Regions from separate parts of the Aerococcus sp. HMSC10H05 genome, predicted to be linked through region 1. Evidence: predicted binding sites of a transcription regulator. Region 1 holds the regulator's gene; each other region holds the start of a gene.
The links. The regulator HrcA, encoded in region 1, represses chaperone genes, less so after heat shock. The targets are predictions, from matches to a motif close to TTAGCACTCNNNNNNNNNGAGTGCTAA.
Positions count from the first base shown of each region.

Region 1 (3,291 bases):
TAACTGGTTTTTTAGTACGTTGAACTAAATCGTAAGTTAATTCATCAAATTTCGCACGTGTTAAAGTCACTTCTAAGTGAAGTGGACCTTCTGCCCCTGCCGTAATAAATGGTAATGAAATTTGTGTAGAAGTTACACCAGATAAGTCTTTTTTAGCTTTTTCAGCAGCATCTTTTAGACGTTGCATAGCCATTTTATCAGAAGATAGGTCAATACCATTTTCTGATTTGAATTCAGCGATTAAGTGTTTAACAATTGCGTTATCGAAGTCGTCCCCACCTAAGTTGTTGTCACCTGAAGTAGATAATACTTCAAATACACCATCACCTAACTCAAGGATAGATACGTCAAAAGTACCACCACCAAGGTCAAATACCAACACTTTTTCATCTGCATCTACTTTATCTAAACCATACGCTAATGCAGCTGCTGTTGGTTCGTTCACAATACGGTCAACTTCTAGACCAGCGATTTTACCAGCATCTTTAGTTGCTTGACGTTGTGCATCGTTGAAGTACGCAGGTACAGTAATAACTGCATTTGTAACTTTTTCACCTAAGTAGTCTTCGGCATAACCTTTTAAGTATTGTAAGATCATCGCTGAAACTTCTTGTGGTGTATATTTTTTATCTTCAATTTCTACAGTAAAGTTGTCTTCACCGATGTGACGCTTGATTGAAGCGATTGCGTTCGGGTTAGTTACCATTGAACGTTTCGCTACTTCCCCAACTTGACGCTCACCATTTTTGAATGATACAACTGAAGGTGTTGTACGATTACCTTCTGGGTTAGCTATAATTTTAGGTTCTCCACCTTCTAATACAGAAACTGCAGAGTTAGTAGTACCTAAGTCAATTCCGATAATTTTTGCCATAATAAACATGTCTCCTTTTTTAATAATCTATCAATTTAAATGAGTATATTTGTTAACTAGTAGCTATGTACCTAATCTATTGCGCGATAGTCACCATCGCAGGTCGTAGAACACGATCTTTTAATACATACCCTTTTTGGAACACATCAACCACTTCCTCAGCTTGCTGACCTTCTTCGGCTGGCACAGCACTTACAGATTGATGGAAGTTTGGATCAAAAGTTTCTCCTTTAGGATCAATTACTTCAATACCTTCATCAGCTAAGGCTTGTAGTAAGCTCGCATGTACCATTTCAATACCCTTCACTAATTGCTGAGATGACTCATCGTCCTGTGCCAATTCTAGCGCACGTTCCAAGTTATCGATTGCAGGCAGAATACCTTTTGCTAAGCTTTGTGATCGATATTTAGAAGCTGATTCTCGTTCGGTTTGATTACGTCGGTGCATATTTTGAATTTCAGCAGATAGACGCATAATTTGGTCTTCTTTGGCTGATAAATCAGCTTGAAGAGAAGCTAATTCGCTATCCTCCACCACCGTTTCTGTTTCTACTTCTGCTTGCTCATCTTGAACGTCAGTTTCGCTGATTTCTTCATCAACATTTAAATCTTGTTGATTGTCGTCCATTTTTGTCAATTGATAGACCTCCTAAGATTTATAATAATTGTCCAGGTATCTTGCCATTTCTTTTGAAATACTTTGGAAAAGTTGTGCCATACGTATATACGACATACTTTCAGGACCAAGTACAGCAAAAGTAATTAGCTTACCTGATTTAACAGTACCCATGCTTGTAGACATTAAACTCATATTTTCCAAGGTTGGATCTTTGAGTTCCTTACCTACCCTCACTTGGATACCTTGGTCTGTGGTATTAATCAATGAAGCTATCACTGACTGGTCTTCTAGTAATTGACTCAATTGAGGAATACTAGTACCATTAGCCGATTCAGCTAATGAAGAAAATAAATAATTTTGACCATTTACCCTTATACCCTCACTATTAAATTGATTCATGAACCTGTAGATTAACTGATCACTAGCTTCACTAGAATGGTTCATTTGTTCAATATCTTTTAAATAGTGTGTTTGCAGTCGCTTAATCACAGTTGCAAGTTCAAGTCCGACAAGTTCTTGGTTCATTATTTCTGCTATTCTCTCAATTAATTGTGGCGTAACCACTTCATTGAAAGTCACAATTTGATTACGAATAACGCCTTTATCTGTCACTAGTATGACCATTGCCTGGTCTGCCGTAAGTGACAGCACCTGAAAGTTAGCTAAACGTTGCGTTGCAATATCTGGACCTAATGAAATTACGACGCTTTCTGAAAGCGAGGCCAGGGTCGCAGCCGTTTTTTTAATCACTTGACTCAAGTCGTTATAAGGATCATGGAATATCTCTCTAAGTAAAGCATCTTCCTCTTCCTCAAGCTCTAAATCAATCAACCCACCATAATATGGCATGATATGATTAATATAGTAACGATAGCCCGCTTCAGCTGGTACACGACCAGAAGATGAATGGGTTTTTGAAATCAACGAAAAATCTTCAAGTTTGGCTAATTCATTTCGTATCGTAGCTGAACTTGCATTTATTTCTTGATGTTGAGATAAAGTTTTCGAACCGACTGGTAATTGATATTTTGAGTAATGGTCAATTACCGCCTGTAAAATCAAACTTTGTCGTTTTGTTAACATCTAATCACCTCATTAGCACTTAACAACTCCGACTGCTAACATGTTTATAATATAACACCCTTCATTCCTTTTGTCAATAATAGTCAAACTTTATTTTGACTATTTTTAGCATTTAAAAGTTACTTATTACAAAACCTCGCTATAAATTGTGCGTTAAAAAATATTCATTAAAAAAAAAGACATCAATCATATTATATGTTTGACGTCTCTTCCGAAAAATAAAAGTACTAATATGAAGGTGTTTTCCCTTACCTATAAACTTGTATCGATATTTTATTTGTTATCTCGTAACCAGTTAGTAGCAGATGTTGCTAATGTAGCAGAACCAACAATTAGAGCTTCTTCATTGAATTGTACTAATGGATGGTGAACTGGATAAACTTCACCATTATCATCTGGTAATGGACAACCGACGAAGAAATATGTAGATTCAGGCAATTTACTAGCAATATGCGCATAGTCTTCTGATGCTAAATATGGCGGAACATTCATTACGTCATATTTACCAGCCAAGGCTTCTTTAGCAGATACCATAACTTGGTCAGCCATAGCTTCAGAGTTGATTAAGGAAGGGCAATCCGCCATTACTTCATATTCCGTTTCTGCACGAAAAGCTTTACCAATATGTTCAACTATTTCTGGTAAACGTTTTGAAACATGTGCTGCTGATTCTGGGAATAATGAACGTGAAGTACCTTCTAAAACTACTGTATCA
Region 1 is NZ_KV786996.1:50,891-54,181, reverse strand. It holds gene dnaK (molecular chaperone DnaK) at 1-874, opposite strand, end outside; gene grpE (nucleotide exchange factor GrpE) at 951-1,502, opposite strand; gene hrcA (heat-inducible transcriptional repressor HrcA) at 1,524-2,576, opposite strand; gene HMPREF3116_RS07210 (M20 metallopeptidase family protein) at 2,850-3,291, opposite strand, start outside.

Region 2 (3,291 bases), on a different contig from region 1:
AGTCAGAAACTGCATGCTTAGCATTGATGAAGGCAGTACCACCACCTGCTACAATCCCTTGTTCAACAGCTGCACGTGTTGCGTTTAAAGCATCTTCGATACGCAATTTACGTTCTTTTAATTCTGACTCAGTAGCTGCACCAACTTTAACAACCGCAACGCCACCAGCTAATTTAGCTAAGCGTTCTAATAATTTTTCACGGTCATATTCAGAAGTTGTTTCTTCGATTTGACCACGGATTTGTGCAACGCGTTGTTCAAGTTGCTCTTTATTACCTGCACCTTCAACAATTGTTGTATCATCTTTTGTAACAACAACGCGGTTAGCGCCACCTAATTGGTCAATTGTAGTGTCTTTTAACTCTAGACCTAAATCTTCAGTAATCACTTGCGCACCTGTTAAGATAGATAGGTCTTCTAACATCGCTTTACGACGGTCACCAAAGGCTGGTGCTTTTACCGCAACAACGTTGAAAGTACCACGGATTTTGTTCAAGACTAATGTTGGTAATGCTTCACCGTCAATATCATCAGCTACTACTAATAATGCACGACCTTCTTGAACAACTTGTTCTAATACTGGCAAAATGTCTTGGATATTAGAAATCTTTTTATCTGTTAATAAGATATAAGGATTTTCTAAAACAGCTTCCATCTTGTCATTGTCCGTTACCATGTATTGAGATAGGTAACCACGGTCAAATTGCATACCTTCTACAACATCTAGTGAAGTATCAATTGATTGAGATTCTTCAATGGTGATGACGCCATCTTGGCCAACTTTTTCCATTGCTTCTGCAATTAAATCACCAACTTCGCTATCTCCTGATGAAATTGATGCAACGTTAGCGATTGCGCCTTTAGAATCTACGGGAACTGAAATTTCAGATAAACGATCTGAAGCTACACGAATAGCTTTGTCAATCCCGCGACGAACACCTACTGGGTTAGCGCCAGCAGTAACGTTTTTCATACCTTCAGATACAATTGCTTGTGTTAAAACAGTTGCAGTTGTTGTACCGTCCCCAGCAATATCATTTGTTTTTGAAGCTACTTCAGCAACTAGTTTCGCACCCATATCTTCAAATTTATCTTCTAATTCGATTTCTTTGGCGATAGTTACACCATCGTTAGTGATTAGTGGTGACCCATAACTTTGGTCTAAAACAATATTACGACCTTTTGGCCCTAAGGTTACTTTCACCGTATCCGCTAGTATATCAATCCCACGAACCATAGATTGACGAGCATCTTCTGAAAATTTAATATCTTTTGCCATTTATTTATTCACCTCATAAAAATTCATACTGTTATTAATCTGTAAATATTGATAAATTGACTAATCTACGATTGCGATAATATCGCTTTCTTTAATAATTAATAATTCTTGACCATCATATTCAAATGTTGAACCTGCATATTTTTCAAATAGAACACGGTCGCCTTCTTTCAATTGAGATGTGAAATCTTCAGTATTCTCAGCAACTGCTTCCACAACACCTACTTGTTGTTTTTCTTTAGCAGCTGACGGTAATACGATACCTGAAACTGTTTGTTCTTTAGCCTCTTCAACTTTCACAACAGCGCGTCCGTTTAATGGTTTAATCATTTACATGTCCCTCCATTAGATAAAGTATTTGTCTAACCCAAGCTAATTTAGTTGGTTTTTATGGGGATTAGCACTCGCTATCGTCGACTGCTAATCTCTATATTTCTTATATTAAAACATTCAAATCTGAATTGCAAGAGAAAGGTTGACTTTTTTTGACCTATTTTCTTTTATAAGTTGAAAACCTTGATTTTATGCGGAAAGTACGTTAGTTTTAATAGTTGAAGAATGTGTCATATTTTGATAAAAATCAAAATGTGCTATTAGCTATTAAGAGAGGAATGTCAGTATTTTTATGTTAAAAGGACCAGTAATATTTCTATTACTATTCAAATTAGTATTTATTTTTCTAGCCATAAGCTTCGCTATCGGCAGTGTAGAAGGTTCTGGATGGAACTGGACAGTATACTTAGCCCTAGCAGTTGCCGCCTATGAAATTGTTGACTTGTTGAATACACTCAACGTGCTACGGCAGTTTAAATCTAAACAATAAACTTGAATTAAATCGATTTTGATAAATATTGCAAATATTTTTATATCATTTTAGCGCCCATATGTGAAACTTAACAAACTTTCACACCCATCATAGATATAAAAAAATAGGTCGAGATGAACGATCTCGGCCTATTCGCTTGCTGATATAGATGCAGCCATTATATTATGCATTTGTTGAAATAAAGTAGACTAATGTTTGGAGTTCATTCGTGAAGTCTACATCTTGTACCCGAATATTATCTGGCACATCTAATCTTACTGGTGTAAAGTTCAAAATACCTTTAATATTTGCTTGTTCTAATGCAGGAACTGTATCTTGTGCAACTGCCTCAGGTACTGAGAGAATCACTACTTCAATATCCATTAATTTTAATTGTTCAGTTAAATCCTTCATATCATAAACAGGCACACCATTGTGGACTGTACCGATGATATCCTGATTGATATCGAAGGCGGCACCAATTCGAATATTGTTTGATTTTTTAAAATTGTAATTCAATAATGCATTACCAAGGTTCCCAACACCCACTAGCGCTACTGTTGTTAAGCGGTCTTGGCTTAATGTTTTACCAAAGAAGTCTAATAAAGCATCGATATCATAGCCGTATCCGCGTTTACCTAAAGCACCAAAGTATGAAAAGTCACGTCTAATCGTTGCACTTTCAACTTTTACTGCTTCACTTAATTCTGTTGAAGAAACACGTGTTTTCCCCATATTTTTGAATACACGCAGGTAGCGATGATATAGTGGTAATCTTTTGGCAGTGGCTTTGGGTATTTTACGCATGTTCATCCTCTTTCTTATACTGATATAATTTCTTAAACAGTATACCAAGTTTGTGAAATTAACACAAGACCTATCCATTGGTTACTTTTGATATATATCAAAAAATGCAATCTTTCCAATAAAACGTTTCCATTAAATGCTCATTTTTTTTATGGTAAAATGATACATACTATCAAATGAAAGGATCATGCCGACTATGATCATATTACAAGGTTCAAATCTAGCTCGACGCTATGGCGTTGAAGTGATATTTGAAGATGTACAAATGACTATCCAACATAACAGCCGAATTGCGCTAGTTGGCCGTAACGGTGCCGGTAAGTCGACACTATTAAAAATGTTATCCAACATTGAAGCGCCTGATGACGGTCAAGTTTCCTTAACAAAAGGAACAACCATC
Region 2 is NZ_KV786985.1:8,347-11,637, forward strand. It holds gene groL (chaperonin GroEL) at 1-1,279, opposite strand, end outside; gene HMPREF3116_RS05265 (co-chaperone GroES) at 1,340-1,609, opposite strand; gene HMPREF3116_RS05270 (hypothetical protein) at 1,905-2,102, shown strand; gene HMPREF3116_RS05275 (redox-sensing transcriptional repressor Rex) at 2,268-2,891, opposite strand; gene HMPREF3116_RS05280 (ABC-F family ATP-binding cassette domain-containing protein) at 3,088-3,291, shown strand, end outside.
Region 2: HMPREF3116_RS05265 (co-chaperone GroES) is a predicted target of HrcA. The motif match lies at 1,677-1,703, and genes of this name have one in related genera.

Region 3 (3,291 bases), on a different contig from region 1:
CGCAATGTACCGTACACAGAAGCACGTAATAAAGCACGTAATTGTACTTTTAATAATTCTGGTTGTTTTAATCCAATACGAATTGCACGATAACCCAAGAATGGATTCATTTCTTCTGGCAATTGTAAGTAAGGTAGATGTTTGTCCCCACCAATGTCCATTGTACGAACAACAACTGGACGACCATTCATACCTTCTAACACAACTTTATAAGATTCAAATTGTTCATCTTCAGTTGGCATTTCATCTGAATCCATGTATAAGAACTCAGTACGGTATAAACCAATCGCTTCAGCCCCATTTGAGTGTACACCTTCTAAATCTTTTGGTGTACCAATATTAGCAGCAATTTCGAATTTCTTACCGTCTTTTGTTAGCGTTTCAGCATCCTTAAGTTTTTTCCATTCAGCTTTACGCGCTAAGAAGTCAGCAGCAATTTTTTCATAAGCTGCAATCGTTTCATCATCAGGGTTTACAATGACATCTCCGTTTAATCCATCAACAATTACCATATCGCCATCGTTAATTTCTTTAGAGATATTACCAGTACCAACAACTGCAGCAATCTCTAATGAGCGAGACATGATCGCAGAGTGAGATGTACGACCACCGATATCAGTTGCGAAACCTTTAACAAATTGGCGGTTTAATTGCGCTGTATCACTTGGTGTTAAGTCATATGCAACAACAACCACTTCTTCATCGATAGTTGAAAGGTCAGGTATTTTAATACCTAATAAATGCGCTATCAAACGGTCAGTAACATCTTTAATGTCCGCTGCACGTTCTTGCATATAAGGATTATCTTCCATGCCTTTGAAAATTTCAATGTAGAAGTCAGCAGTTTGACGTACAGCAGATTCTGCATTCAATGCGTCATCATCAATTTTTTGTGTATAAGCTTGTTGCAATTCTGGATCCTCAAGGACCATTAAGTGCGCATCAAACACTTGTGCTTCTTCTTCCGATAATGATTTAGATGCAACCGCTTTAATCTTTTCGATTTCTACTTTTGAGTCGGCTATAGCTTTTGCTAAGCGTTCTTTTTCTTGTTGTGAATCGTTAGATTTTGAAATTTCAAAACTTAAATCAGGTTCTTCAACTAAGAACGCTTTAGCGATGGCAATGCCATCGCTAGCCGCGATTCCTGTTAGCTTCGTCATATTATTCTGATAACCCTTCGTTTTTCATAGTATCAGCAATTGTTTGGATTGCTTCTTCTTCATCGTCACCTTCAGCAGTGATCACAACATCAGAGCCTTGACCTACACCTAAAGACATTACGCCCATGATAGATTTCAAGTTTACAGATTTACCTTTATATTCTAGGTTAATATCTGAGTTGAATTTGCTTGCTGATTGCACCAATAAAGTTGCCGGACGTGCGTGGATACCAGTTTCAGCTGTAATGTTAAATTCTTGTTTTTGCATAATCAAAAATCTCCTTTAAAATGTTTTATTTATACCTTTATAGATAGGCAAGAGTTATTATAGCTTATCTATTCGCAAAGTAAAATGTCACAAAATAGACTATACCATAATTAGAAAACTCTTTCATTAATAATTTACCAAAAAAATAGCGTTTCCACAAGGTTTTTCACTCGAATTGTAGGGGAATCATTTTATTTAAGCCTTTTAGTTGAAAGTCAAAATTGGTCAGAGTATAATGATGGTATAAGCAGTAATGAAATTATACTGCGAAAAATCTCAATGCTACTTAGAGAGCTTTAAATAAAGGAAGTGTTTATATGTTATGTCAAAACTGTGGCGAACGTGACGCTGTCATTCACGTATACGCAAATGTGAATGGTCGACGTGAAGCAGTAAACCTCTGCCAAACGTGCTACGCACAGTTAGCCCATGGAAATCAAGCTAAAAATATAAATAATAATAATAATCAATCTTTCGGTGGCTACAACTTTGATGACTTATTACGTAAGATTCAGCAACAAGGTTTTGGCGCTAATAGTCAACCTAATGCTCAAACTCAAGCTGGTAATGGTGGAAATAATGACAATTCAATTTTAGGTAATTACGGTACTAATTTAACGGACCAGGCAAAAGCTGGCCTTATCGACCCTATTATTGGTCGTGATGATGAAATTATCCGTGTAATTGAAATCTTAAATCGTCGTACAAAAAACAATCCTGTTTTAATTGGGGAACCGGGTGTAGGTAAAACTGCAGTAGTAGAAGGTTTAGCTCAGAAAATCGTTGAACATGCCGTACCTGAAAAGTTACGTAATAAAGAGGTCATTCAACTAGATGTTGCATCTTTAGTTCAAGGTACTGGAATCCGTGGCCAATTCGAAGAAAAAATGCAACAATTAATGAACGAAGTAAAAGAAAATAAAAATATCATTCTCTTTATTGATGAAATCCATGAAATTGTGGGTGCTGGCTCAACAGAAGGCGGCTCTTTAGATGCGGGTAATATCTTAAAACCAGCTTTAGCTCGTGGTGAACTACAATTGGTTGGTGCAACCACATTAAATGAATTTAGAAAAATTGAAAAAGATGGTGCCCTTGCTCGTCGTTTACAGCAAGTTATGGTAGCTGAACCTTCAATTGAAGAAACATTAGAAATTATTAAAGGGATTCAAGAAAAATATGAAGGTTTCCATAATGTAAAATATAGCGATGAAGCTATTGAAGCAACAGTACGCTTATCAGACCGGTATATTACCGATCGTCAATTACCAGATAAAGCGATCGACTTATTAGACGAGTCTGGTTCTAAGAAGAATTTAACTATCCCCTTCTTAGATAGAGAATCATTGAAAACTCAAATTGATGAATTAACCAAACTAAAAGAGATGGCTACAGAAGCTGAAGATTATGAAAAAGCTGCGTACTATCGTGACCAGCTAAATAAATACCAAGATATGTATGATAGCAATCAAAACATTGCTGAAAAAACACCTACTATTAATGCTAGCGACATACAAGCTATTATTGAAACCAAAACCGGTATTCCAGTTTCAGACCTACAAGAATCCGAGCAAAATCAATTGATTCATCTAGATGAAAACTTAAAACAACACGTAATCGGTCAAGATGATGCAGTAGAACAAATTGCTAAAGCTATTCGGCGAAATCGTGTTGGTCTAGGACGACAAGACCGCCCAATCGGTTCATTTATGTTCGTTGGACCTACCGGTGTAGGGAAAACTGAATTAGCCCGTCAACTAGCAATTCAATTATTTGGTCGACACGAAGCTTTAGTGCGTTTTGATATGTCTGAATATATGGAAAAACATGCTGTGTCTAAATTGATTGGTTCACCTCCTG
Region 3 is NZ_KV786977.1:64,810-68,100, forward strand. It holds gene ptsP (phosphoenolpyruvate--protein phosphotransferase) at 1-1,163, opposite strand, end outside; gene HMPREF3116_RS04460 (phosphocarrier protein HPr) at 1,165-1,431, opposite strand; gene HMPREF3116_RS04465 (ATP-dependent Clp protease ATP-binding subunit) at 1,749-3,291, shown strand, end outside.
Region 3: HMPREF3116_RS04465 (ATP-dependent Clp protease ATP-binding subunit) is a predicted target of HrcA. The motif match lies at 1,676-1,702, and genes of this name have one in related genera.